Regions from separate parts of the Ellagibacter sp. genome, predicted to be linked through region 2. Evidence: predicted binding sites of a transcription regulator. Region 2 holds the regulator's gene; the other holds the start of a gene.
The links. The regulator LexA, encoded in region 2, represses DNA repair genes until DNA is damaged. The targets are predictions, from matches to a motif close to CNAACANNTGTTNG.
Positions count from the first base shown of each region.

Region 1: a site for LexA is predicted at 4,163-4,176, ahead of uvrA (excinuclease ABC subunit UvrA). Genes of this name have one in related genera too.

Region 1 is NZ_DBFSAP010000004.1:70,004-84,709, reverse strand. Features, by position in the region: gene ACMRQN_RS00505 (DMT family transporter) at 148-1,203, opposite strand; gene uvrA (excinuclease ABC subunit UvrA) at 1,193-4,090, opposite strand; gene ACMRQN_RS00495 (nitrous oxide-stimulated promoter family protein) at 4,376-4,720, shown strand; gene ACMRQN_RS00490 (tyrosine recombinase) at 4,725-5,711, opposite strand; gene trmFO (methylenetetrahydrofolate--tRNA-(uracil(54)-C(5))-methyltransferase (FADH(2)-oxidizing) TrmFO) at 5,715-7,103, opposite strand; gene dprA (DNA-processing protein DprA) at 7,190-8,146, opposite strand; gene ACMRQN_RS00475 (YifB family Mg chelatase-like AAA ATPase) at 8,143-9,675, opposite strand; gene ACMRQN_RS00470 (YraN family protein) at 9,675-10,130, opposite strand; gene ACMRQN_RS00465 (ribonuclease HII) at 10,419-11,207, opposite strand; gene rplS (50S ribosomal protein L19) at 11,316-11,663, opposite strand; gene ACMRQN_RS00455 (AzlD domain-containing protein) at 11,869-12,192, opposite strand; gene ACMRQN_RS00450 (AzlC family ABC transporter permease) at 12,189-12,965, opposite strand; gene ACMRQN_RS00445 (deoxyguanosinetriphosphate triphosphohydrolase) at 12,972-14,015, opposite strand; gene mtnA (S-methyl-5-thioribose-1-phosphate isomerase) at 14,069-14,706, opposite strand, start outside.
Region 2 is NZ_DBFSAP010000036.1:30,361-45,066, reverse strand. Features, by position in the region: gene rny (ribonuclease Y) at 1-1,351, shown strand, start outside; gene ACMRQN_RS04670 (ATP-binding protein) at 1,355-2,455, shown strand; gene ACMRQN_RS04665 (stage V sporulation protein S) at 2,588-2,905, shown strand; gene miaB (tRNA (N6-isopentenyl adenosine(37)-C2)-methylthiotransferase MiaB) at 2,912-4,282, shown strand; gene miaA (tRNA (adenosine(37)-N6)-dimethylallyltransferase MiaA) at 4,288-5,259, shown strand; gene dapF (diaminopimelate epimerase) at 5,285-6,202, shown strand; gene hflX (GTPase HflX) at 6,205-7,545, shown strand; gene lexA (transcriptional repressor LexA) at 7,505-8,155, opposite strand; gene ACMRQN_RS04635 (hypothetical protein) at 8,271-8,609, shown strand; gene nrdR (transcriptional regulator NrdR) at 8,727-9,173, shown strand; gene dut (dUTP diphosphatase) at 9,177-9,626, shown strand; gene ACMRQN_RS04620 (hypothetical protein) at 9,745-10,134, shown strand; gene nadA (quinolinate synthase NadA) at 10,365-11,378, shown strand; gene ACMRQN_RS04610 (FAD-binding protein) at 11,385-12,728, shown strand; gene nadC (carboxylating nicotinate-nucleotide diphosphorylase) at 12,725-13,609, shown strand; partial or broken gene ACMRQN_RS04600 (HTH domain-containing protein) at 13,606-13,773, shown strand; gene ACMRQN_RS04595 (3H domain-containing protein) at 13,789-14,217, shown strand; gene ACMRQN_RS04590 (acetamidase/formamidase family protein) at 14,642-14,706, opposite strand, start outside.

The DNA.
Region 1 (14,706 bases), on a different contig from region 2:
ATACAAATCTGTAACACACTATAACAGACAGAACAGCATTCAGTGTTACGAAGAGAGAAATCGTAACTCCATTATGTGAACGGTCTCGATATTGAGGCGCACGGCAAGAAAGCCCGCAGGCGGAATGGAAGATGCGCTTTCCTCGGGTTATTTGAAGATCGGTTTTGCAGCCTTCCCCGAAAGCTCAACCTTGGGTGTTTGCGCGGACTTATCGGAGGGCTCCGAATCAGCCGCTTGCGCACCTTCAACCGAGAGCTTGACCTCAACCGCTTGCGCGTCCCCACTCGAAAGATCCACCTCGCGAGGCGCCTCCTCCTCGCGCTGCGTCACGAGCAGCACCATGATCACGATGAGCGCGCAGCCGGCGATGTCGAAGGGAGTGATGGGCGTTCCGAGCCAGAGCGTGGAGAACGCCATCGCCGCAACCGGCTCGATACTGCCGACAAGCCCCGCGCGCATGGGGCCCGCAAGTTTCACACCCTGCAAGAACAGCAGGTAGGCGAAGAACGTGCCGATGATTACCAGCGCCGCCATGGCGGCGACGATGCCGGGGGTCACTTCGACGTGCATGTTCCACGGCTGCACTACGGCGTTCGCGATGATCGCCGCCATCGTCATGGAGACCGTCGTGGTGACAACGCTCCCCCATCGCTCAAGCAAGCGTACCGGCATCATCGTATAGAAGACGAGCGCACACGCAGATGCCGCGCCCCACATGAGCGCCTCGGCGGGAATGGCGAGCATGCCGAGGTTTCCCTTCGTCGCGATGCAGATTGTGCCGACGATGGCCAAAACGACGCCTAAAAGCTCGCGGCGCATCGGGGTGCGGCGAGCTTTCACGCAGGTGATGAGCATGATGAGGATGAGGCCGCATCGCTCGAACACGGTCGCCGTGCCCGCATTGCTGACAGAGATACACCCCTGGTAGCACACCTGGACAAGCAGCACGCCGAAAATGGAGAACGCGAGAAGGCGTCCCAGCTCGCGGGGCTGTTTAAGCAGGCAAAGGAGCTGCTCGCGATGCGTTGCCGCGCAAAAGACCAGGTAGAGCAACGAGGCGAACACAAGGCGCACGCATACGTTCCACGCTAAGGAAACGCCGTAGATATCCATGAGCAGTTGCGCACACGTGCCGGAAAAGCCCCAGCATATGGCGCCGCCCGCCGTGAGCAGAACGCCCTTCGCGACCGAACTACCCCGCATGATCGCCCAGCATCTTCTTGAGGAACTTTCCGGTAAAGCTACCTTCCACCTGCGCTACCTCTTCAGGCGTACCAGTGGCGATGATCGTTCCGCCCCGCTCGCCTCCCTCAGGGCCCAAGTCGACGATATGGTCGGCGGACTTGATGACGTCGAGATTGTGCTCGATGACGAGCACCGTGTTGCCGGCGTCAACCAGGCGCTGCAGCACGACGAGCAGCTGGCGCACGTCTTCGAAGTGCAAGCCCGTCGTCGGCTCGTCGAGAATATAGAACGTCTTTCCCGTGGAGCGCTTCTGAAGCTCGCTTGCAAGCTTGACGCGCTGGGCTTCGCCGCCCGAAAGGGTCGTTGCCGCCTGACCGAGGCGAATGTAGCCAAGTCCCACGTCGAACAGCGTCTGGAGCTTACGCTTAATGCCGGGGATGTGCTCGAAGAACGCAAGCGCGTCCTCGACCGTCATGTCGAGGACCTCGGCGATGTTCTTCCCCCGATAGGTGACCTGGAGCGTCTCGCGGTTGTAGCGCTTCCCCCCGCAAACCTCGCAGGGAACGTACACGTCGGGAAGGAAGTGCATCTCGATTTTAATCTGGCCGTCGCCTTTGCAGGCCTCGCAGCGGCCGCCGCTCACGTTGAAGCTGAAGCGACCTGGGGCATATCCGCGCGCCTTCGCCTCCTGCGTCGAGGAGAACAGGGCGCGAATGTCGTCCCACAGCCCAATATAGGTGGCAGGGTTGCTGCGAGGGGTTCGACCGATAGGGCTTTGGTCGATGTTGATGACCTTGTCGATTGACTCGAGCCCAGTGATCTTGCGGTACGCGCCCGTGCGCCGGTGCGCATGGTTCACGCGGTTGGCCAGGGCAGGCGCGAGCGTATCGGTGATAAGCGAGCTTTTGCCCGAGCCAGATACGCCGGTGATCACGGTGAACGTGCCAATGGGCACCTCAAGCGTGACGTTTTTCAGGTTGTTCTCCGAAGCACCCGTCATCTTGATGGATCCGCGCTTGGGATGGCGGCGGGTCTGGGGCACCTCGATCTTACGACGGCCCGACAGATAATCCGCCGTGAGCGAGCGCTTCGCCTTCATAATCTGAGCGGGAGTTCCCGCCGCGACCACTTCCCCGCCGCGCTCGCCCGCGCCCGGCCCCATGTCGACCACGAAGTCGGCGCTGCGGATGGTGTCCTCGTCGTGCTCGACCACGACGACGGTGTTGCCGAGATCGCGCAGGTGCTCCAACGTGGCGATAAGCCGCTCGTTGTCACGCTGATGCAAGCCAATCGAAGGTTCGTCCAAGATATAAAGCACGCCCATAAGTCCCGCGCCGATCTGCGTGGCGAGGCGGATGCGCTGTGCCTCGCCGCCCGACAGCGTGGCGGTGGCGCGCTCGAGCGTCAGGTAGTCGAGTCCCACGTCCACGAGGAACTTCAGTCGCGCCTTGATCTCCTTCACGATGGGCCCCGCAATGCGCTCGGCCTGACCCGAGAACGAAAGGCCGCTGAAGAACGCGTAGGAATCGGCGGCTGACATCTCCGTCACATCGTGGATGGACTTGCCGCCCACGGTGACAGCGAGGATTTCGGGCTTCAAGCGCTTACCGTGGCAGGTCTGGCAGGGCACCGTCGCGAAATACTGCTCGAGGCGCTCGCGCTGCGTGTCGGTCTGCGCCTCCTGGTAGCGGCGCATAACAGCAGCGAGCACACCTTCCCACTCGATGTACCAGTACGTCTCGCGGCCGTCGACCGTGACGTAGTCGACGCGCACCTTCTCCTTGCCGAGGCCCGACATGATGGCCTTCTGCGCGCGGCGCGGCATGTCCTCCCACGGCGTGGACGAGTCGACGCCCATGTGCGCCGCTACCGCCTTGATGACCTGCGGATAGTAGTTCCCCGTGCGAAACGGCGCGATGACGCCCTCATCAAGGGAAAGGGACGGGTCGGGCACCACGAGCGAGGGGTCGACCTCGTCGCGGCTGCCGATGCCGAGGCAGTCGGGGCAGGCGCCGTACGGTGCGTTGAAGGAGAAGTCGCGCGGCTGAAGCTCGTCCATGGAATGACCATGTTCGGGACAGGCGAGCGCGAGCGAGAAGAGGTGTTCCCCTTCGCCGAGCCCACCCGTAGCGCCGCTTGACGTACCACCCGCCTCGCCCTGGGGCTTGCCGTCGGGGCCGAGCACCTGGACAAGCACGCGCCCTTCGGCGAGCTTCGTCGCGTTCTCCACCGACTCGGCGATGCGGGTCGTGGCGGATTTCTTCAGCACGACGCGGTCGACGACAACGTCGATGAAGTGCTTGATCTTCTTGTTCAAGGTGATAGGCTCGCCCGTGAGCTTCACGATTTCGCCATCGATGCGCACGCGGGAAAAGCCCTCCTTCGCAAGGTCGGCGAAGAGCTTCGTGAACTCGCCCTTGCGGCCCGTGACTACAGGCGCCATGATAATCGCGCGAGTGCTTTCATCGGCGGCGAGCGCGAGGATATCGTCGGTCACCTGGTCGGTCGTCTGCTTCTTGATGACGCGCCCGCACTCCGGGCAGTGAGGGATGCCCACGCGCGCGAACAGAAGGCGCAGGTAATCGTAGATTTCAGTAGTGGTGCCCACGGTGGAGCGCGGGTTTCTCGAGGTGGTCTTCTGGTCGATGGAGACCGCCGGGGACAAGCCGTCGATGCTGTCGAGGTCGGGCTTGCTCATCTGGCCCAGGAACATGCGTGCATAACTCGACAGGCTTTCCACATAGCGTCGCTGACCCTCGGCGTACATGGTGTCGAAGGCAAGGCTTGACTTGCCCGAGCCCGAAAGACCGGTTATGACGACCAGCTTGTCGCGCGGGATTTCCAGATCGACGTTTTTGAGGTTATGCTCGCGAGCGCCCTTGATGACGATCGAGTTTTGTCCCATGTTCCCTCATCTTCCAAAGATATCTGTTTAGCCGAACGATTGTATCGCAGCGCGCGCGAGGCCATCAATGAGAAAACATCTGTTCGCTAAAACGGCACAGGATGTTCGACGGGTGGAACATAGTTGCACCACTCTCGACGAGATGTAGCTGCACAACCCTAGACGGGACGCGACTGCACCGCCCTCGGCAAGCCGCCCAAGCCTTGCAGGCACGTGAGGGGCCCAAAGCCCGCTTCCCCGATGGAGTTCCCTTGATGCCGCATTCCATTTGCTACACTGTTAGCCATGGAAGACACACCGAAAACCCGAAAACGGCGAGAGCGCGAGAAGCGGACGGTTTCCCAGATGATCGCGCTGTATTGCGCCGCGAACCACAAAGATGAGCCGCATGAGGCCCGTGCAGTATGCGGGAAGCCCCTGTGCGCCGCATGCGCCGAGCTCGATGCGTACTGCGCGAAGCGCACGGAGCGCTGCTTGAAGATGCACGAGAAGAAGGATTGCAACTCGTGCCCCATCCACTGCTACGCGCCCGCGAAGCGCGAGGCGATTCGCGCCGTCATGCGCTTCTCAGGCCCGCGCATGCTCTTCACCCACCCCGTCGCCGCCCTTCGCCACCTTCTGGGAAAATGACGTACTAACGAGGAAGCGCCTGGTCATGCACCTTCTTAAGCCGTTCCACCGACAGATGCGTGTACACCTGCGTGGTGGAAAGCTGGGCATGCCCGAGCATTTCCTGGACGCTGCGCAAATCGGCGCCGCCGTTGAGAAGGTCGGTCGCGAAGGTATGGCGCATATCGTGCGGCGACAGGGAGTCGTCGAGCCCCGCCTCGCGCACCGTCGCCTTGAACATCTTGCGCATCGCGTCGGTCTTCATCTGGTTGCCGCGCGTCGACACGAAAAAGTACGGGCACTCCTTGCCGTCGAGCAGCTTCGGGCGCGCCACGAGCGCGTATCGTCTGAGGGAGTCCACGGCCAAATCGTGCAAAGGAACGATGCGTTCCTTCGAGCCCTTGCCGAACAGGCGCGCCTGGCCCTCGTCGAAGTCGATATTGGCAGCGAGTAGCCCCGACGTCTCCGAGATGCGCGCACCGCACGCGTAGAGGAATTCGAGTATCGCCTGGTCGCGCATGTCGGTGAGCGACTGCTCGCGGGGGCGCCCCTTCAAATCGCGCGAAGCATGGACCGACAGCAGGCGTGCCATATCGCGCGGGCGAAGAACCTGCGGGAGGTGTTTTCCGCTCTTCGGCCCGATGAGCGCGCTCGCCGGGTTGGCGTCCACACGGCCGGTCACATTTAGCCAGCGGAAAAACGTGCGCAGCGCCGAAAGACGGCGGTTGACCGTCCTGCGCGAATAGCGCGCCGCATCGAGCTGGGCCAGATAGCGCCGCAGATCTCGATGACTTGCATGAAGCGCATCGAGCTTCTCGCGATAAGCCCACCGGCCATAGTCCCCTAAGTCGGTCCGATAGGCGCGAACGGTGTTGCCCGAAGCGTTTCGCTCTGCAACGAGCGCAGAGCAGAAGTCATCGATAGCGCATGAGACCACGGCGTCAATCTGCTGCTCCTCAGCGACAGCCTCATCACCCGCCACCGAGGAAGATCGCTTGTTTTCCGCAGCCATAAGCTAACGCTTGCCCCCTTCTTCCGAAGGCAGGAGCCCGCGCTGGCGCAGCTGGCCGCAATAGTCTGCAAGCGCCTCGGACCCGCGGCGTGCGTAGGCCGCATAGCGCTCGCGCTTGTTGCGGATTCGCTCGTCAAGCGGGCGCATAATGCCGAAATTGACGTGCATCGGCTGATACCCCGTCGTCTGAGGGTCGGTCGCGTAGCCCATGAGCGCGCCGAACGCCGTATCCTCGGAAAGAGGAAGCGGCTTCTCGCCCGAAAGCTCGGCCACGACGGCGAGCGACGAATGGAGCCCCGAGCGAATGGCCTCGCAATAGCCTTCCGTGCCGGCGAGCTGCCCCGCCACATGGACGGGAACGCCCCACCGCGCCTCAATCTCTGGGCGGAACCTCAGGTTGGAGTCGAGAAGCGAAGGCGCGTTGATGAAGGTGTTGCGGTGCATGACCCCATAGCGCGCGAACTCGGCGCTCTCGAGCCCCGGAATCATGCGGAACACACGCCGCTGCTCGGGAAACGTGAGGTTGGTCTGGAAGCCGACAAGGTTGTAGCTTTCGCCATGGGCGTCCTCGGCGCGCAGCTGGAGCGCTGCCCAAGGCCTGCGACCCGTACGCGGGTCGGTAAGCCCCACGGGTTTCAAGGCCCCAAAACGGGGCGCGTCGATTCCCGTGCGGGCGATCTCCTCGATCGGCTGGCACGCCTGAAAGAGGTCCTTCGACTCGAACTCCCGTTTGATCACGCGCTCAGCCCCCACCAATTCCTGAGCGAAAGCCTCGTATTCCTCCTTGCTGAACGGGGCGTTCAGGTAATCGCCCGCGCCCTCCTCGTAGCGACTTTGGGAGAAGAGCTTCTCGCGGTCGAGGGACTCCGCCATGACGACGGGCGCCGCAGCGTCGAAGAAGGCTAGGTTGTCAGAACCTGTTGCTTCGCACAGCGACTGGGCCAGATCGCCCTCGGTCAAAGGACCGGTGGCGACGATGAGCGCGTCGACGCCCACCGCCTCCTCATCAAGACTCCTTGCGAGACGACGGGAGATCTCAATGCAAGGATGGGCGCAAAGGCGCGCCGTGACCTCGCCCGAGAACGCATCGCGGTCAACGGCGAGCGCGCCGCCCGCGGCCACCCGGTTGCGCATCGCAATCTCGATAAGGTGCGACCCGAGCGCAGAGAGCTCCGCCTTGAGCATTCCCGCAGCACTGTCGGGGTTGATGCTCTTAAGCGAGTTCGAGCACACGAGCTCCGCGGCGTTACCGGTTTTATGCACGGCGGTGCCCACCTCGGGGCGCATCTCGACAAGCTCCACACGAATGCCGCGATCGGCGAGCTGGAGCGCCGCCTCGCTGCCCGCGAGCCCTGCGCCCAAAATGCGCACCACACGTTGACTGTCGCCCATCGATTCCTCCTCGAAAGCAAAAGGCAGCGGGCGAAAGACCCGGCCTCTCAGTGCAAAAGAGCGGGCACGGCGCCCGCGTCGTGAGATTATACCAGAGGGCGCACCACCGGCCCGAAGCGCCCGTCGGGATACCGCTGCACCTCCCCTTCCTGCTCGAGCTTCGCCAAGCGCAGCATGAGCCAGACCCACGGGTCCTCGCCAGTAGGCGCACACTCTCGCGCGATATCGCGGAGCTTTTCCATCCCTAAAGGCTCGGCCCGAAGCGCCGCGAGGAGGGAATCGGCGGCCTGACGGCCCGCCAAAGCGCCATCCCCTGAGCCCTCACCCGAGAAGATCTCCTGCCTCAAGCATCCGTATATGCTGAAAAGGGCATCGAGAAACGTATCGTCGTCGATGATAGGCACCGCCCCTTGCGAAATCAGGCGATTTGCCCCGCGGGAGGACGCCGATGTTATCGACCCAGGTACGGCAAGAACCTCGCTTCCTGCCGCGAGCGCCTCATCTGCGGTGGAGAAGGTGCCCGAAGGCAGCCCCGCCTCGACGATGAGCGTTGCCGCGGAGAGGCTTGCTATGAGGCGGTTCCTCGCGCGGAAGGCATACGGCACCGGCGGGAACGTCCAGTCGCGCTCGGAGACGACAGCGCCCCCGCCATCGATGATCGACTGGAAGAGCGCAGCATTTTCCGCCGGGTAGATACGGTCGCAGCCGCCGCCGAGAAACGCCACCGTCGGCGCGCCTTCGGCAATCGCCGCGCGATGGGCCTCGGAATCGCACCCGCGCGCGCCGCCCGATACGATAACAAGGCCCCGTGCAGCGGCGAGCGTCGAGAAGCGCCGCGCGCATCCGCGCCCGTAGGGTGTCGCCTTACGGGCGCCCACGACAGAGAGCGAGGGCATCCGCAAGACCGTGACATCGCCGATCACGTACAGGCGATCGGGAGGAGAACCGCACCGCAAAAAGCACTCGGGGTAGTCTTCACTCCCCCGCTCGACGACCGATTTAGGCCCAGAGAGCACCGCGGTCTGCGCAGCCGTCGCGCTCATACGCCCACCCCTTCCCTCACCCGGAAACTGAGCGCCTCGCACAGATGCGTCATCAGCACTTCGTGGGACTCTTCCATATCGGCAATGGTGCGCGCAACGGAGAGGGTGCGCATGATGGCGCGGCCGCTCATGTTGTGGGCTTTCGCGGACTGCTCGAAGAACTCGCGGCTCGACTCGGAAAGGTGGCAATCGCGCACCAAGTCGGCCGGCCGTCTTGGTCCCGACGCGGCCTTATCGGGAGAAACGGATGCCGACACGCGAGCCCCCGCGTCGTGCAGCGACCTCCACCGCGCGAACTCCCTCGCTTTCAACACCCCTTCCCGTAGCGTCTCCGACGACGTTCCCGACCCCGTCGCGATTACGTCGCTCGGGGGAATCCTCTGAACATCGAGATGCAAATCGATTCGATCCATAAGCGGACCCCCTATGCGTCCTTGGTAGTTCTTCACCTGGGTGAGCGTGCACGTGCATGCGGTCTCCTCGTCCCCCAAATGACCGCACGGGCAAGGGTTCGAAGCCGCGACCAGCATGAACCTCGCGGGGAACGTGACCGTGCCGTCGGCGCGGGTAAGTCTGACCTCCCCGGTTTCCATCGGCTGGCGTATGCCCTGCAGAACCGAGCTCTTGAATTCGGATAGCTCGTCGAGGAAGAGCGCGCCGTTGTGCGCAAGTGTTATCTCGCCCGGGCGAATCGGGGACCCTCCCCCGACCAGCCCCGCAAGCGATGCCGAATGGTGGGGCTTGCGAAACGGCCGCACCCCCGACAGGATCGCTGCGATCGATTCCCCCGCCACCGAATGGATAAGAGCAGTTTCAAGCGCCTCTTCCTGCGAGAGGGGTGGCAAAAGCGAGGGCAGCCGCGAGGCAAGCATGGTCTTGCCCGACCCAGGAGGCCCCATCATGAGCACCCCATGCCTTCCCGCAGCCGCTATCTGCAGGGCGCGCTTGGCGACCTCATGCCCTGCGACATCGCGAAAATCGAGATCGCACACAGCGCTTTCAGGAACAAGGGGCGAGAGCAAGGGCAAGTCGGCTGCCGCGCGCATCCCGCCGAGAAATCGCAGGCCGTACTGGGCGAGCCCATCGACGCTCACCGTTTCGCCGTCCTCGGCGCACACAAGCGAGCAACCCCTCTTTTTAGCGCACAACGCGAAGGCGAGCGAGCCTGCCACGCCGCGCACGAAGCCCTCGAGCGAAAGCTCCCCGACGAACAGGCGGTTCTCGATGCAGGCACGATCGATTTGCCCCGTTGCGGCCAGAAGCGCAACGGCAATGGGCAGATCGAGGCCCGAGCCGGTCTTTCTCAGGGAGCTCGGCGCAAGGTTAACAACGATTTTGTCGCTCGGCATCTGGAACCCGCTCGACCGAAGGGCGGCCCGCACGCGCTCACGCGCCTCTTGGACCGAAGCGTCGCCCATGCCCACGATAGAGAAGCCTGGAAGCCCGTTTGACACCGCAACCTCGACGTCGACGGGTATCGCCTCGACCCCGCGCAGCGTCGCGCCGAGCACCGTGCATCGGCCATACATCACCAACCAACCCCGAACGCGTCGATATGATGACGAATGAATGCGCGATCGGGTCCGATAAGGGTGAGCGCGACAACGTCGAAGCGGACCGGCACGTCGGTTACCTCGGAATGCTCGAGATACAAGCAGGCAATCTTCTCGTAACGCGCGCGCTTCTCCTTGGTGACGGCCTCCCCGGGAAGGCCGTTTGCGGCGCTCGTCCTGGTTTTCACCTCCACGAACACGATGGTGTCCCCATCGAAGGCGATGATGTCCGCTTCCCCGGCGATGCAGGTCCAGTTGCGCTCGACGATATCGTAGCCGCGCCTCGCGAGGTAGCGCGCGGCCGCCTCCTCGCCCTTGCGGCCAAGGTCCTTGTTGTGCATGTTCTTCTTGCTCGATGAGCCCTTTTTGGGCTTGCGCTGCTTCGGGGCGGGATCCTCTCCGGACGCGCAAGCGACAGGTTGGTTCGTCATGATGGTGCTCCTTTCTCGGGGACGGAGCAACATCATAGAGACGCATCCTGCCAGAACATGCACAGGGTCCTTGCCGATTCCTTACGCCTAAGGTGGCAATCCGCGGCAGCGAATGCCAAGGAAAGGAGCCGGATACACGTTGCAAAGTCGTCGCGAAGGAGAAAATACCTGACACAATATCGCCAGCAAATCGCAAAAACCTGGCAGGAACCTGGCAAGAATCAAGCAGCGATTCGCCTCACCAGCGTCGAAGGTCGCAGTCGTTAGCCAAAAGCGGCGAAAACCTTGCTAGAACAGCGTTTGCTGCGTGAACGCCGTGCAGAAGCTCTTGCGGTGAATGGGGCTTAAGCCCACGCGCTCGATGGCGTCGATGTGGGCTTGACTTGCATACCCCTTGTTCTCGGCAAAGTGATACTCGGGATAGCTCTCCGCATAGCGGCACATGAGCGCATCCCTCTCGACTTTCGCCACAATGGAAGCCGCCGCTATCGATGCGCATTTTCCGTCGCCCTTCACGACATTGACCTCGCGCGGATCGAGATGCAGCGGATTACCGTCGAGGAGTATGACATCGGGATGCACGCCCGTTTGCTCGATTGCCTTAACAGCGCTTGAGAACGCGAGCCTAAGCGACGCCGTCATGCCGCGGTCGTCGATGTAGGAGGGCTCGACGTAGTGCACGTCCCAGGCAAGCGCGACACGCTTCACCTCTGCCGCGATGCGCTCGCGATCGGCAGGCTTCACCTGCTTGGAGTCGTTCAAGCCCGCAATCTTCAAGTCCGCAGGCAAGACGACGGCGCCGACCGCCAAGGGCCCCGCAAGCGGGCCGCGGCCCACCTCGTCGAGCCCGACCACAACAGCATGGGGGTTCTCTCCGCACAGCGAGCGCTCGAAAGAGTACATTGAGGCCAAGCGTGCCTCCTCGTTGGCCTCAGCCTGAAGGCGCCTCTTCGCCACGGCGAGCGCGCTTCGAACGCCCTTGCGCTCGTCTGCTACGAGCGCGCGCTCGAGCACAGCAAACTCCTCCGCATCGGCCTCGGAAAGCCTCTTCTTTATCTCGGCGACCGTCACGCCCATGAGCGTCTCCTTCGAACTTCCACGCCTCTGCGCGCACGCGCGCCGTGGCCACGATACAAGAAAAGGCCCCGAGGGGCCTTTTCAATGGATGCAAACGAAGTGTTCGCCTTAGCGGAACGACTTCTCCTTGATTTTCGCAGCCTTGCCAACCTTCTTGCGGAGGTAGTACAGCTTGGCGCGACGCACGTCGCCACGGCGGGTAATCTCGATCTTGTCGATCTTGGGGGAGTGAACCGGGAAGGTACGCTCGACGCCCACGGAGAAGCTGATCTTGCGAACGGTGAAGGTCTCGCGGCAGGAAGCACCATGACGGCGGATGACGTCGCCCTGGAACACCTGGATACGCTCGCGGTTGCCTTCGACGATGCGGTAGTGGACTTTCACGTTGTCGCCCACTTTGAAATCAGGGATGTCCTGCTTGATTTGCTGCTGCTCGATAGCGCGAATGATGTCCATCTTCGTTTCCTTCTATGCTCTCTTTTGAAACCGTTTTTGTACATATCGGTGTAAAGACACAGTTGGACATTATACTGCGCACGTTAACCAAGCGCAATAGCATTGCACTTGAAATCCGACGAGTTTCCGAGAGAGGTCCTGGACTGCTCTTCTTGACGAAGCGTCGTATACATCCCGGTCTTTACGTTGATACTTTTCACTCTCGCTAAATGAGCGTGAGCAAAGCGTAGGATACCACACCTGCCACCGCGCAGCCAAGAAGTGATTTCGTCCTCCACGCCACCACCACGACTACGGCACTCGCAACCAGGGGCATAGCCGCGGGCCATATACCGGCAGCGAACATTCCAGGCGAGAGCAGATCGTTCGCGACGAGCGCGGCAAAGGCCGCCGAGGGAATGAAGCCGAGCGCACGCTCCACGGCGTCGGGCAGCGAGCGCCCCTTCAGAAGAAAGAGCGGCAGCACGCGGCAGGCGAGCATCGTCACCATGCACGACCCCAAGACGATGAAGTACTCCTCCCACGTCATTCGCGCTCACCTCCCTTCTTGCTAGCGCCTTCCCCGCCGACGCACGCCTCCTCGATGCGAGCCTCGTACGCCGCACTCTCGCGCGAGCGCGCAAGACGCACCTGGGACACGCACAAGGCGGCGACAACGCCCGCTACCGCGCCGAGAAGGATCGCGGGGCCGGTGAGCCCCACCAGCTTGAACACGTAGACGCCGAGCATCGCGACCGCGGCGGCAACCACGTTTTCCACATTCGCTTTCTGCGTGCACAGAAGGCAGATGAAGATCGAGGTCATGGCGAAGGAGGCGATCGCGAGCGGGATGCCGATAGCGTTGCCCACCAGCACGCCGACCGTGCACGAGAGCGTCCAGGAGGTGCACGAGAACAGGTTCACGAACAGGGCCCGACGCACCGACCAGCCCCCCTCCTCGAATTTGAGGGTGTTCACGCCGTAGCTCTCGTCGGTCACCGTGGCGGCGAAGAGGAACGCAAGGCGCTTGCGCACGCCGATGCAGTGGGGGGCGAACGCGGCCGAGTAGAGCATCTGGCGCGTGTTCACGAACGACACGCTCGCGATAATGGACGCGATAGGCGCGCCAGCGAGCCACATATTGGGAATCATGAACTGGCCCGCGCCCGAGTAGAACAGCACGGACATGGCGAATACCTGCAGCGCATTGAGCCCGATGGAGTCGCACAGGATGCCGCACGGCACGCCGATGGCGACGTAGCCGAGCACGATGGGGAGCGCCGCGGTGAAGCTGGCTTGCAAATCGGTTTTTAGGTTGGTCATAGCTCTTTACACGTGAAGGGAATGGGGTTCGAACAGGTTCTGGAAGCGGGATTTCGCATAGCGGTCGGTCATGCCGGCGATGTAGTCGGTCGCAGCGCGCACGTCGTCGCCTTCCGAGATGGCGCGGTACTCGACGGGAATCTCGCCTGGGTTCTCGATGTAATAGGAGAAGAGCACATCGATGAGGCGCATCGCCTTCGCCACTTCCTCCATAACGGTATCGCAGGTGTAGACGTTGTCGAAGAGAAACTCGCGCAGCTCGGCCATGGCGTCCCACACGCGCGGCGACAGGCGGATATCGTCTTCGGCAGCCGATGTGCGGACCGCGTCGACCACGAGCGTCTCGATGCGCGAGGAGTGGTCGCACCCGAGCACCTCGTGCGTCGAGGGGGGAAGGTCTCCCTCGCAAAGGACGCCCGCGCGGATGGCGTCATCGATGTCGTGGTTCACATACGCGATGCGATCGGCCACGGCGACGATGCGCCCCTCGAGGGTTTCGGCGCGAACGGGCCCCGTATGGCAGAGTATCCCGTCGCGCACCTCGGGCATGAGGTTCAGACCTCGCCCACCGTTCTCGATCGTCTCGACCACGCGAAGGCTTTGCTCGTTGTGGCGGTACAGGGCGGCAGCCTCGGGACTTTCGGGGTCCACGCCGCGAACGCGGGCGATTGCACGGCACAGCGCGTCCTCGCCCGTGTGGCCGAAAGGCGTGTGCCCCAGGTCATGGCCGAGCGAGATGGCCTCGGCAAGATCCTCGTTGAGGCCGAGCGCCCGCGCGATGGTGCGCGCTATCTGAGAAACCTCCAGAGTATGCGTGAGGCGCGTGCGGAAATGGTCGCCCTCCGCCGCAAGGAAGACCTGCGTTTTATGTGAAAGCCTCCGAAACGATTTCGTATGGAGGATCTTGTCGCGATCGCGCTGGAAGTCGTTTCGCAGGAAATCGGGATCGCTCGAGCGGTCGCGACCGTCGGACTCGTCGGAGAACGCCGCGTCCGGTGAAAGGAGCTCATGCTCGCGGAACTGCTGATCCCCCCTAGTGACGATGCGCATCATTGCTCCTGACCTCGATTTCCCAATTACCCGAAGTGTAGCAGAAGTCGGCGCTATCCGACGCGCGCGGCAACCTCGCGTGCGGCATCTTGGGGCGGAAACACGCCGAACTCGGTGATGATGCCGGAAATAAGCTCGGCGGGCGTCACGTCGAAGGCGGGGTTGTACACATCGACCCTGTCAATCGGCTGCGGCAGGACCTCGCTTGGATCGCGCTCCTCGATGGGGATAGCCGAACCGTCGGGCAGGGAGACGTCAAACGTGCTCGCAGGCGCGGCAACGTAGAAGGGGATGCTGTGGTGGTGCGCGAGAACAGCTACCCCATAGGTACCTATCTTGTTGGCGACGTCTCCGTTCGCGGTGATTCGATCAGCTCCGACGACGACGAAATCGACCATTCCCTTACCCATAAGGCTTGCCGCCATGTTGTCGCAAATTACCGTCACAGGCACGCCCGCACGGGAAAGCTCCCAGCTCGTGAGTCGCGCACCCTGGCCCACCGGACGCGTCTCGTCGGCGAAGACGCGCTCGACCTTGCCCTGCTCGGCGGCGGCATACACCACGCCGAGCGCTGTGCCGAAAAACACGGTGGCAAGGCTTCCCGCGTTGCAGTGCGTAAGGATGCGAGCGTGCTCAGGGACGAGAGCTGCCCCCGCGGCGCCGATTGCTCGGTTCACCGTCTCATCCTCTC
Region 2 (14,706 bases):
TCAGGCTCTCAAACTCAAGCAGGAAGCCGAAGCGGAAAACAAGGAGCGCATGAAAGAGGTGCGCGCCGCTGAGAACCGTGTCTCCCAGCGTGAAGAATCGCTCGATCGTCGCGTTGAGTCGCTCGACGCAAGGGAGCATCAAATTTCCTCGTTGCAGGGCCAGATCGAACGCCGCGAGCGCGATGTCGCTCAAGTCGAGCAAGAAGCATCGCAGCGCCTTGAGCGCATCGCGGGCATGACGCCTGAGGAAGCGAAGAACGAACTGCTCACCTCGCTGAAGGATGAGGTTGCTCACGAATCTGCCGCGATCATCCGCGATGCGGAAGCGCAGGCGAAAGCCGAGGCAGACAAGAAGTCCCGCATGATCTTGAGCCTCGCCATCCAGCGCGTGGCTGCCGACCATTCGGCTGAGAACACGGTGTCGACGATTCATATCCCGTCCGACGACCTCAAAGGCCGCATTATCGGACGAGAAGGCCGCAATATCCGTTCGTTCGAGCAGCTCACCGGCACGAACCTCATCATCGACGACACTCCCGAGTGCGTCACCATTTCATGCTTCGACCCCGTTCGCCGCGAAATCGGTCGCGTCACGATGGAGAACCTCATCGCTGACGGCCGCATCCACCCTGCGCGCATTGAGGAGATGTTCGGCAAAGCCGAGCAGTACGTTAACCAGCGCGTTCGCGAAGCGGGCGAGCAAGCGGCTTTCGACACGGGGATCCACGACCTGCATCCCGAGCTCGTAAGAACCCTAGGCCGCCTTCGTTACCGTACCTCGTACGGTCAAAACGTGCTCAACCACTCGCTTGAGGTTGCATATCTCTCCGGCGTCATGGCCTCCGAACTTGGACTCGACCCGATTCCCGCCAAGCGAGCCGGCTTGCTGCACGACCTAGGCAAGGCGGTCGACCACGAAGTCGAGGGCAGCCATGCCGTCATCGGCGCAGACCTTGCACGCCGCTTCGGAGAGCGTCCCGAAATCGTCCACGCGATCGAAGCACACCACAACGACGTCGAGCCGAACAGCGTCCTCGACGTACTCGTGCAGGCCGCCGACGCCGTTTCCGCTGCGCGCCCTGGTGCACGTAAAGAAACCCTCGACGCATATGTCAAGCGTCTTGAGAAGCTCGAGGAAATCGCCAACTCCTACAAGGGCGTCGAGCGCACCTACGCTATCCAGGCCGGCCGCGAAGTTCGCGTCATGGTCGAGCCTGAAGTTGTCGACGAGGCTCAGACCGTCGTCTTAGCTCACGATATCGCTCACCGCATTGAGAGCGAGATGCAGTACCCGGGGCAGGTCAAGGTCGTTGTCATCCGCGAAAGCCGAGCCATCGGGATCGCGAAATAATACATGGGTGCATCGGATCTCGAACAATTCGTTGATTCCATCTGCGACGAAAGCCATCTCCGAATCGAAGACGATTTAGGGGATGGCTTCGTTCGTCTTCGCACGTCCGAAGCGGAGCGACGCCAAGCTGCCCACGACATTCGATCGACCGAGGACATCGTTATCGAGCTGCTTCGCAACGCACGAGACGCCCATGCCCGCACCATTTTCCTAGCGGTAGGACGCGACGGGGACACTCGCAAGCTCACGATGCTCGACGATGGAGACGGCATTCCTCTCGCCTTGCATGAGAAGATCTTTGAACCGCGCGTCACTTCTAAGCTCGACACTGTCCACATGGACAAATGGGGAGTCCACGGCAGGGGAATGGCTCTCTACTCGATCAAAGTGAACTCGATGCAGGCGAAGGTTCTCACATCGGACAAGGATTTCGGTAGCGCGATTTACGTCGAAACCGACCTCACCAAACTTCCAGAACGCGCCGATCAATCGACCTTCCCTACGTTCGAAGTAACGGAATCGGGAACCTACTCGATGCGAGGGCCGAAAAACATCGTCCGCACCGCAACGGAATTCGCCCTCGAATCGAGGAAGGCATGCACGGTTTATTGGGGTTCGGCGACCGAAATCGCCGCCACGCTCTACGAGTTCGGGGCGACGACCACTTCTCCTGCCCTTCGGGCCTTCTGCAAAGACCCGCTCGAGCTGCCGGTATGCAAACGCCTCTGCACTGCTTCCGATCCGGCAAGCTTCGCCGAAATCGCAGAAGGATTGGGGCTCTCGCTTTCAGAGCGCTCCGCCCGCCGAATCTTAAATGAGGAGATCAAGCCCATCATTCCATTGGCCGAATTCGTAAGGACTCAGGCGATTCCCGCAAAAGAAAAGGCACCCGAAACCTCGAAAGCGGCCAGCCAGAAAGCAGTCAATCGCGACGGCAGGTCGCTTCGTCTCCGCGATGAGGACAAAGCAATGCTCGCGGATTCCTGCAAGGATGCCTTCCTCGATATCGCCAATCGGTATTACCTTGATCCGCTCGGCGCACCGGAAGTGAAGGTCGGCCCCCAAAAGATCGAGATCACCCTGCGCTTCGATAAGCTGAGATAGCCGTTTGCGCAGGTTGCCACGCTGATGAGTAATTGCTATCATTTCTCTCAGTGACATTAATACCACCACTGAAACACACTACGAAACGACAAGGAAATGCTCGTGACAACCCCATCGGAATCGCAGCCGTCAATCGGCTGCTTAAAAGTGTCGTCGAAATCCTCTCCTGCATCTGTCGCTGGAGCGATCGCTGGCATGATCAAGGATGGACTTCACGTCGACATCCAAGCGGTAGGGGCCGGTGCCGTGAACCAAGCGGTCAAAGCCATCGCAATCTCGCGTGGCTTCCTATCTCCCGTGGGCATCGAAATCGTATGCGCCCCATCCTTTGCCGACATCGTTATCGATGGCGAATACCGAACTGCCATCCGTTTCACCGTTGAACCGCGCGGCGCCGTGATACCTTCCATCGCCGCTGAACAGAAAACCGCCAACCCTACGGAGCGCTGATACCGCATGCATTCACCCATCAATGGGCTTACGTTCTGCATCCACACCTTCGGATGCCAAATGAATAAACACGATTCCGAGCGCATAGCGGGCATGCTCGAGGCGCTCGGAGCACTCATGGTGGAAACCGTTGAGGAATCCGATGTCGTGGTCTTTATGACCTGCTGCGTCCGAGAAGCAGCCGATACGCGCCTCTATGGCCAGGTCGCCTCCATGAAAAACATTCCACTTCGTGCAGAATCTCCTCTGTCGAAGCGCGTCATCGCTGTCGGCGGCTGCATCGGGCAGCGCGACGGGGAGAAGCTCACTGAGGCCCTTCCTCATCTCGATGTCGTGTTCGGCACGCACAACCTCGGGTCGCTTCCACGTTTGCTCGAGGCAGCTATTGAGGGACAGGGGAAGCAGGTCGAGGTGCTCGCCGCCTCATCCGAATTCCCGACCGAGCTCCCGACAAGCCGTGAGCATTCTTGGGCGGCGTGGCTACCCATCACCATCGGATGCAACAATTTCTGTTCCTACTGCATCGTTCCTTATGTCCGCGGTCGCGAGAAATCACGTTCGATTGAGGATATCGTCGCCGAGGCCGAGCGCTATGTCGCTTCTGGCGTGAAAGAAATTACACTGCTCGGACAGAACGTGAACTCCTACGGCCGCGACCTTTACGGAAAACCTCGTTTTGCCGACATCCTCGACGCCGTCGACCAAACGGGAATCGAACGGCTTCGCTTTGCAACGAGCCATCCGAAGGATCTTACCGACGAGGTTATTGAGAAGTTCGGTTCGTTGCGATCGCTCATGCCTGCGCTCCACCTTCCCGTGCAGTCGGGCTCCAACGCCATTCTCGCGGCAATGAACAGGCGCTATTCGCGCGACCACTACCTGCGCCTTATCAGCAAGATTCGCGACGTACGACCCGATATCGCCCTGTCGACCGACATCATCGTCGGCTTTCCAGGTGAAACGGCAAAAGATTTCGAGGACACGTACCGCCTCGTGGAAGAGGTTGGCTACCATCAGGTATTTACCTTCATCTACTCGAAGCGTGAAGGTACGCCTGCGGCTCAGATTGAAGACTCCACACCGCGCGAGGTTATCCAGGAGCGATTCGACCGCCTCGTTGACCTTGTCCAAAAGCGCGCATTCGAGCTCAACCAACCGGATGTCGGAAGTGTTGTCCCTATCCTTGTGGAGGGATCCTCGAAACGCGATGAGCGAATGATCGCAGGCAAAAGCCCCAAGAACCAAACCGTGCACGCGCTCGCTCCTCAGGGTATAACGCCGAGCGAACTTGCCGGCACGTTCGTGAACGTCAAGATTGACGACGCTAAGACATGGTACCTTTCGGGCCACGTGCTGGGCGCGGACGATCGTCTCTAAACGCCATGATCGACGAAACGGGGAAGACGACCATCAGCCTTCCGCTTATGCGCCCTGTCATCTGCGTCGTTGGTCCGACGGCATCAGGAAAGACCGACGTTGCGCAGCTGCTTGCGCAAAATCTCGGTGGGGAAGTGGTGAGCGCCGATTCCATGCAGATTTACCGCGGCATGGACATTGGCACTGGCAAACTTCCTGAAGAGGAACGGCTTGTTCCCCATTTCGGGTTCGACCTCGTGAACCCGGGGGAGCCGTATTCGGCAGCCATATATCAGGAATATGCAAGAGAATGCTTCTCTGATATCGACAAACGTGGAAAGAGGGCACTGCTTGTCGGGGGAACGGGACTCTACGTCCGCGCGGCAATCGATGCCTATGACTTCCCGAAAGGGGAGCAGGTCGACAACCCCGTACGCGAAAAGTGGACTGCCTACTACGAGGAAAACGGCGCCGATAACCTTTGGGAGCGACTACGCGAGCGAGACCCCGAAAGCGCGTCCGTCATCCATCCGAACAATGTAAGACGCGTGATCAGGGCATTCGAGCTTCTCGAAGAGGGCACAACGTATGCGATCCAAAAGGAGAATCTCGCATCGATTCCTCAAGCTGTTCCTGCCAAGTTTATCGGACTCGCCGTTGATCCAGAAATACTCAACAAGCGAATCGAACGGCGTGTAGACAACATGATCGAATGTGGTCTCGTCTGCGAGGTTGAACGATTGCTCGACAAAGGCTTTCGCCAGGGTATCACCGCACCTCAGGCTATCGGATACAAGGAAATCGTATCTGCCCTCGATGGGGATATCTCGCTTGACGAGGCCATCGAGCAGATCAAGACCGCAACACGACGATACGCAAAACGACAGCGTACATGGTTTCGCAAAGATACGCGAATTGCATGGATTGACGCGGATTCCGGAAACGCTGAAGCAATCGCAACACAAGCGCAACACTCACTTGATACAATGGGCGCCTAAGCCAACAGAAAGAGGACATGCACCTATGGAGCTTTCATTCACCAAACTTAACGGAGCTGGCAACGACTTTGTCTTCGTGGACGATCTTTCTAACGAGATCGAGCTGACCACGTCCCAGGTTTCCTGGCTTTGCGATCGTCATTTCGGCATCGGCGCCGATGGCGTCATTCTTGTGCGCCCCTCCGAGAGACCAGAGTGCGCCGCCTATATGCACTACATCAACTCAGACGGAACGCTTGCCCAAATGTGCGGCAATGGCGTGCGCTGCTTCGCGAAGTTCCTCGTCGACCGTGGATACGTGCAGGCGAGCGACGGCTCGTTTGTCGCTGATACGCTCGCAGGACCGAAGCCGATCAGCTTCACTGTCGACGATGAGGATCGGATGACCCAAGCAACGGTCGATATGGGCCATCCGATCCTCGAGCCGAGCGAGGTTCCCGTTAACGCCAAGGCGAACGCAACGTCTCCGGCGGGCGCGGCCTATGCTCGCGAAATCGAAATCGACTCGCCCTGGGGGCCGTTCGCTTTCACCTGCGTCTCAATGGGCAACCCTCATGCGATCACCTTCATCAACGACTTCAACGCACTGCCGAAAGACCTGTTCACTTCTGAGGAAAGGTCACTTGCGACGCTCGACCTTGAGAAAATCGGGGCATTCTACGAGTCGAACCCCGTATTCCCCGAGAAGGCCAATATCGAGTTTGCCCACATCGGAGAGGCGGGAATCGAGATGCGCGTGTACGAGCGCGGCTGCGGCGAGACTCTTGCGTGCGGCACGGGCGCATGCGCAACCTGCGTCGCTGCTGCGTTGACCGAACGCACCGGACGCGAAAACGACCTCATCCTCCGCGGTGGCGTGCTCCACATCCTTTGGGCCGAGGACGACCATGTCATGATGACGGGACCTGCCGCCGAGGCGTTCGAGGGAACGGTAGTCCTGTAAGCATGGAGCAGTTCGCCACGGTGCTCACCAAGGGAGCGCAAACGACGTTTGAGGAACAGCGGGAACGAGCAATCCTCGTCGGGGTTGATCGTCCGAACCAGAAGTGGTCCCTCGACTCTTCGCTCGCCGAACTTGAGCGCCTCGCCGACACTGCGGGAGCTGACACCGTCGCGAAGACGACGCAGAAGCTCGAATCACCCAATCCTCGAACGTTCGTCGGAACAGGCAAAGCGGAAGAGATTGCCCAGCTTGCTCGCTCATATGCGGCGGACCTGGTCATATTCGACGATGAGCTCATCCCGTCGCAACAATCTAACCTCGAAAAGACCGTCGATAAGAGCGTCAAGATCATCGATCGCACGGCGCTCATCCTTGACATCTTCGCGCTCCATGCCGCCTCGAAAGAGGGCAGGTTGCAGGTGCGCCTCGCACAGAACCAATATCTCTACCCCCGCCTTCGCGGCATGTGGGCGCATCTCGCCTCGAATCGCATGGGGGGCGGTGTCGGATCGCGCTTCGGCGAAGGCGAAAGCCAGCTCGAAGTCGACCGAAGGATGGTACGCAAGCGAATCACCTCCATCAAGCGCGAGCTCGCTCACTTAGCTGACGTTCGGTCGCTGCAGCGCGAGGAACGATATTCGAGCGGCATGTTCCGCGTTGCTCTGGCCGGATACACCAATGCAGGTAAATCAAGTTTGATCAACCGCCTCTGCGACGCCGATGTCCTCAGCTATGACAAGCTCTTTGCAACCCTCGACTCCACGACAAGGAAGTTCGAGCTGCCCGAAGGGCGTGAAATAACCGTCACCGACACCGTTGGGTTCATTCAAAAACTGCCGACGACCTTGATTGAGGCATTCAAGTCGACACTCGATGAAATCACGGGAGCGCATTTGATTCTGCACGTAGTTGATGCTTCCTCAAGCGAACGAGAGGGCCAACGCGATGCCGTCGACGAGACGCTCGAGCAAATCGGCGCTCAATCGATCCCTCGAATCGAGGTATTCAACAAGTGCGATCTGCTAAGCGACGAAGACATTAGCGCTCTCAAGTCCCGTTACCCGCAGTCGATTGCGATATCCGCTGCAACAGGAGAGGGGATTGAGGAGCTCGTCAAACGAATCGCGCAAGCCGCTTCAGCTGCCGATACGCATATGAGCGTCCTCATTCCCTATGCAAAGGGGGCTCTTGTTGCAAAGGCTCATGAGCGCTGCCATATCGTGAGCGAAACCCACGAAGAGCAGGGGACCGCCATCACAATGTTCGTCCCCCGAAGCTATGTCAACGCCTTTCAGCCCTACCTTACAAACGACGGAACACCGCAACTACCTTGCCCGCGATAGAGCAATTCGTGGTGATAATCGGATCCATGGAGGAGTTCTCCGGCTGAAGCCGGATATGGTCTTTCTCCTTGTAGAAGCGCTTCACGGTTGCCCCATCGTCGATGATAGCGACAACGATATCGCCGTTATTGGCAACTGGCTGCTCCTTAACGACCACATAATCGCCGTCGTTGATACCTGCCTCGATCATTGATTCGCCGCGCACGGACAAGAGGAACGAGGGGGCATCGCCGACAATGTCGGTCGGAAGGGAAATCGTGTCGGTAATATTCTCTTCAGCAAGAATTGGCACGCCTGCAGCGACATCGCCCACAAGAGGCACGTTCACGATTTTACTAAAGCTCGGCTGAACGACATCTGGAACGGAGCTCGCCTGTACCGATGAGCCCTCAAGAGGGTAGGTAAGCGAAATTGATCGAGATTTTAAAGGGTCTCGTTTGATAAGGCCCTTTTCTTCGAGAGCCTTCAGGTGGACATGGACGGTGGAAGGGGAGGAAAGCCCCAGAGCATGGCATACCTCACGAACCGTCGGCCCGTAGCCCTTTTCCCGAATGCAATCCTCAATGCAATCGAGAACAGCTTGTTGACGCTTCGTCACTTTGGTGGCCATAGTGCGTCCTTTCAATAAATCGAACAAATGTTTGAAATAATTATTGACGTGAACCTTTGTTCGATTTATTATAAACGCGAACAAAGGTTCTACGCAAGGGCAAGGAGGCACAAAGATGGGAAATTTCGAAATGAGGTACCCCGTACACGGATCAGCCGCGCTGAAGCCCAGTTCAGCAGAGCAATCGCAATCTGCGACCATCATCGAGTTCCCAGCTATTGCGCAAAACGAGTTCGATTGGGAGTCTTTCGAACAGAACAGCACGGCGGCACAGCCTTCAGACTTCTCCCAACTCAAAGCGCTCTTCACCACGCCACTCGATGATCGCAAGATGGTGCGAAGCCTCAAAGAAGGAACCTTGCGCGGCATCTCCCACAGCGATATGAAGCCATCACACGTAATCGCATGCGGCGTCGCAATGACAATCGCTTCGTTTATCCTGTTTTTCCTGTAAGAAACCTTTTGGTGGTATCCGCATCTTCAATTGTGCGGACATCCTGATCAAAGCCGTAAGGGACAATCCATACGGTATGATACCTTTAACAGAAGTAAAGTTTAAAGGAGCATGCGCATGCGTTGTCCCTCCTGCGGCTACCTTGAATCAAAAGTCGTAGACTCACGCCCATCCGAAGACGGAACATCGATTAGAAGGCGCCGAGAGTGCCTGAAATGCCAACGCCGATTCACCACATACGAGCGCTTAGGCGATAACCCGCTTGTCATCGTTAAAGTCGATGGTTCGTCCGAAGCTTACGATCGCAACAAGCTGTTCAGGGGCCTGCTTATCGCATGCGCCAAGCGGCCGATTTCGAAAGAGCAGGTCGACGACTTGATCGACAGCATCGAAACAGAGCTTCGCAATACCTCACGCACCGAAATAAGATCGAAAGAACTTGGCGATATGGCGCTGAAGCGCCTTGCAAAGCTCGACGATGTCGCCTATGTCAGGTTCGCGAGCGTATACAAAGACTTTCAAAACATTGAAGAATTCGCTGAAGCACTTGAGGAGTTGCGATAAATCATGCCAGAACAGTTACTCGTTCCTATAAAACGGCTTGATGAAACCTTGGAGGTTCCCCGTTACGCATACGAGGGCGACGCAGGCGTAGACCTGCGCTCAGCCGAAGATTTTTCGCTCAAGCCCTTCGAACGAAAGCTTGTTCCAACAGGAGTCGCAATCGCACTGCCAAGAGGCTATGCAGGCTTTGTTATGCCGAGGAGCGGCCTTGCTGTGAAGCACGGAATATCTATCGTCAACACGCCGGGACTTATCGACAGCGACTACCGAGGCGAGCTGAAGGTCACCCTGATCAATCTTGACCCAAAAGATACCTTCCAAGCGCAAAAAGGCGACCGCATTGCTCAGCTCGTTATCATGAAGGTAGAGAACGCAAACTTCGAATGCAGAGACTCATTGGACGAAACCGGGCGCGGCGACTTCGGATTCGGAAGCAGCGGCGTTCAAAGCTAACGATTTCCACGGCATAGTTGCCCAAAGAAACCAAGATCGTATCTTAGAACGGCTCTCAGAGCTTCATATATGAAACCCCAGGTCAACAACTTGATAATTTACGAGACGAAGGATAGCAGTGCGGAATAGCGAAGAAATAGAGCAAAAACTCGCCTCAACGAGGAAACTGATTACGTTCGCCAACATCGCTGGACCTGTCTCGCTCATCATCGGCGGAGTCTTGCTGAGTACGGCAGGACTTATATGCTCGTTGATAGCTCGTTCGAGAATCAACACCATGCTGAAAAAACAACCGCAAGACCAAGCATTTTCACAAAAGGTCATGCAAGCGGCAAAACCAGGCGCCATTGCACTGATTATCTGCACGATAGCGCTTGTCCTTAATGTCATTTCGCTGGCGCTCGTGATGCCAGCCGTGCTCGAAGCCTCACAGACCGGTAACCTGACGACACTTTTCGGAGGCGGTGCGGTAAACACCGCAGGAACAGCTACGTCCACCTGGGGCTAGAGAAACGACAGCGTTTCGGCTAGCCAAACCACGCTTCAATCAAAAGCCCATTCAAGGGTTCGCTAATTCACCATGCATCCGCTCTTATACTAGATATAAATGATTGATAATAGGCGTTATGTAATCTTAAACAAATGAAGATAAGGTGTGCACTTTACAGATGACAAGTCATCTGTAAAGTGCTACGTCATACTCAATCCGTGAGCAACGATACGAAACATGGAGCGAGCATGAACGAACTAGGCAATCGCGATTCCAGGCCAAACACAACGCACGCCTCAGATGCTCTGGCATCAGCGGAACACGACGCAGCTGTCAACATCGAAGCATTGTCGGCCGAAATAAAGCGGCTTAAAACAAGCCAAGACGCTGTCATCCTGGCTCATTACTATGTGCCACCCGAGGTGCAGGATATTGCCGACTACGTTGGAGACAGCTTCGCGCTGGCAAAGCTTGCCGTTGACCTTCCTCAGCAGACCATCGTACTCTGTGGCGTGGAATTCATGGGAGAATCGGCGAAACTGCTGAACCCTAAGAAAACGGTGCTCCTGCCCGAACCTGCTGCGGACTGCCCGATGGCGCACATGATCCGCAAGGCCGACATCGACTCTATCCGCGCGAAGTACGCCGGCGACCTCGCCGTCGTATGCTACGTGAACTCCACCGCCGAAGCGAAAACGTGGTCGGACGTATGCGTCACCTCTTCGAACGCCGTGAAAATCTGCAGCTCCTTGCCACAGCGCAACCTCCTGTTCATTCCCGACATGAACTTAGGTCGCTACGTTGCCGAGCAGATTCCCGATAAGCATGTCATTCTGAATAAGGGCTACTGCCCACGACACATGACCATCAGCCGAAAGCAGGTAATCGATCTTGAGGAAGCCTACCCCGATGCCGTGGTAATGGCACATCCTGAATGCCCGGCGGACGTGCTGGCCGAGGCGGATTTCATCGGCTCCACAAAAGGCATAATCGAACACGCAACCGCTTCCGACGCAAAAGACTTCATCGTCTGCACCGTCGTGGGGATCTTGCGCGAGCTCACCCGCAGAAACGCCGGCACCGACAAGCGTTTCCACTTCCCCACCACGACCCCCCGCTGCGAGAACATGGATCTGGTCACGCTGCCGAAACTTGCAGCCTGTCTACGCAATCCGGCGCCTTTTGAGGTGCACGTTGACGAGAACCTTGCCCCCGCTGCACGACTGACACTTGAGCGCATGCTGGAATACGCAGCAAAGTAGGACAACATGGGTGAGAGAATCGAACACCTTTTCTTCGACGTCGTCATCGTCGGATGCGGCGTGGCAGGCCTGTATTGTGCGCTCAACCTTCCGCGCGAGCTGTCCGTCATCATGTTGGCGAAAACGACACTCGATGAATGCGACTCCATGCTGGCGCAAGGCGGTATCTGCATGCAACGTAACGACAATGATTATGAGCCCTTCTTTAAAGACACCTTGCGAGCAGGTCATTTCGAGAACCGTCGCGAAAGCGTGGACCTTATGATTCGCGCGAGTCGCAGCGTTATCGACAATTTAATGAACTTTGGCGTTGACTTCGCTCGAAACGATGACGGGACGTTGCGCTACACTCGCGAAGGCGCTCACAGCCGCGCGCGCATCTGTTACCACCAAGACACCACAGGCGCCGAGATCACGACGAAGCTTTTGGCAGCAGTAAAGCAATTAGCGAACGTGCGCATCCTCGAAAATACCTGCATGGACGACATCCTCACCGAAGCGAATGTTAGTCTCCGAAACTGTCAATACACCCGTCAGGTATCTCAACAGAAGAACGCTTGCGAGCGCTGTCGAGGCGTTGCCGCGCACAGCGGTGATGGACGGACGGTGTCCATCACCGCGAACGCCACCGTTTGGGCATGCGGGGGTATCGGCGGGATGTACGAGCGATCCACCAACTTCCCCTGCCTCACCGGAGACGCACTACGTATTGCACAAGCTCACGGCATAGCGCTCGAGCATACCGATTACGTGCAGATTCACCCCACATCGCTCTACACTTCCAAACCCGGACGCGCATTCCTTATCTCGGAATCCTGCCGCGGCGAAGGAGCCGTGCTGCTGGATGCACGAGGAAGGCGATTCACCGACGAGCTTCAACCACGAGATGTAGTGAGTGCAGCTATCGAACAGCAAATGGCTAAAGAAGGTTCCGACTACGTTCGACTCTCCTTTGCCAATGTTCCGAAAAACGAAATCATGAGCCATTTCAAACAAATTTACGAACACTGTCTGACCGAGGGCTACGACATCACGCAAGAACCGATTCCCGTCGTTCCCGCACAGCATTACTTCATGGGAGGAGTACACGTCGATCGGCACAGCGCTACCACTATGCCTTCGCTCTACGCCGTTGGCGAGACCAGCTGCAACGGCGTGCATGGTAAAAACCGCCTCGCGAGCAACTCACTACTCGAATCGCTCGTGTTCGCACAGCGCGCAGCGTGGGATATAGCCCGAAAAGAAAGCCTCCCCTCGCCCTTTCCGCAAACGTACAGCGAGCATCCGATCGGCGCCGAGGCGAAAGCTTACAAGGAATTCTGCATGACAAAGGAGGCCGTGTGCGCATGAGCCCCATCACACTGACTACCGTCGCCGAGCCGCTCATCCGAGCCGCCTTGGCCGAGGACATTACCAACGAGGACGTGTCGACTGCCGCCATCATGCCTGAAGCGCACCCTGCCGCCGTCGACCTCATCGCGAAGGCCGACGGTGTGCTCTGCGGCCTCGACGTGTTCGAGCGGACATTCGCCATTCTCGATCTCGAAAGCAATGTCGAACGATACGCAGAAGAAGGTAGCGATATCGTCGCAGGTCAAAAGCTAGCGACGGTGTTTGGCGACGTTCGTGCGCTCCTGTCGGGCGAACGCGTGGCACTCAACTATCTTCAGCGCATGAGCGGCATCGCCACTTACACGAGAAAGGTTGCCGCGCTTCTCGAGGGCAGCGGAACCACGCTCATCGACACGCGCAAAACCACCCCGAACATGCGCGTGTTCGAAAAAGAGGCTGTACGATGCGGCGGCGGGCACAATCACCGATACAACCTCTCCGACGGCGTGATGCTCAAGGACAACCACATCGCCGCAGCTGGCGGTATTCGACCAGCTATCGAAGCAGCTCGCGCCTATGCCCCATTCGTGCGCAAGATCGAGGTCGAATGCGAAACGCTCGATCAGGTGCGCGAAGCGGTGGATGCGGCCGCGGACATCATCATGCTCGACAACATGGACCATGGCACCATGGCCGCCGCCATAGCGCTCATCGATGGCAAAGCTCAAACGGAATGCTCGGGCAATATTGACGCAGCGAATGTGCGCTCTATCATCGATTTGGGAATTGATTTTGTATCAAGCGGGGCTTTGACGCACTCCTCTCCTATCCTCGATGTGTCCATGAAGCACCTACGCTTGCTGGACAAAGAAACTGGCGGAAGCGAGACGCGATCATGACATCGAAAGCGCAAAAACGTCGCGAGGCGTTGCTTCTTCTTTTAAAAAACGGTGATGAACCGCTGACGGGTGGAATCCTTGCCCAACAGCTTGGCGTAAGCCGGCAAATCATTGTGCAAGATATTGCGCTTTTACGTGAGACGGGAGCGAGCATTGTCGGCACCTCGCAGGGATATGTGTTGGAAAGCGATTCGCGCAAAGTTACCAGATCGGTAGAGGTAAAAGCCGAAGCCCGCAACGATAGATGCGAGGCATCCAACGATAGCGGGCTGTGCGAGCGAACGTTCAAGGTACACCACGATCCCGCGCAAACTAGAGATGAGCTTGAAACGATCATTTCCGCAGGCGGGCGCGTTGTAAACGTCTCAATCAGCCATCGCGCCTACGGTTTTCTGAGCGCCCCGCTCGCCATCGAGACAGAGGAAGACATCTCGCGCTTCATCAACGACATCGAAAGCGGCAAGTCAGCCCCATTGAGCACTGCGACTTCAGGCTACCATTACCATCTTATCGCGGCCGATGACGAGGAGGCACTCGAGACCATCGGGCGCGCGCTCGCGGACAAAGGCTACCTCGCGCCTCTGCTCCCCCACGAGATGCCGAAGTAGCTCACGCTATCAAAACCGAATACAGAAATTCAATCGAGTGAAAAAAATGGAGGCCGCCATCAAGACGACCTCCATTTGCAATTAATGACAGGACATGAACAAGTGTATCCTACGACACTCAAATAGACCAGACAGGCTCCCCCATTCTTTTGAGGAGGTCTTTCATTACGTAAACTCTCCGAATCGCAAGCCACGCATTCAAGAAGGCAACCCCCTTCCTTTTCGAGTTCGGATGAAGAGGAAGGGAGAAATCACTGCGCTTGACGCTGGGCTTACTCTAGGATTCCCCATTCGAAGGCGCGCGCGAAGACTATGGCTGCGCTTCCTCGGCGGGCACGAGAGGGCAAAGCGACACGGCCAGGACTGCAGCGAGCAGCGGCATTAAGGCCTTCTCGGCGGGCTTGGAAGCGCCCATATTCGCTCCTTATAATGAAAAGCCGATAGCGTCGAGCACGTATTTCGGGACCATGAAGCGAACCGTCTTCTCGG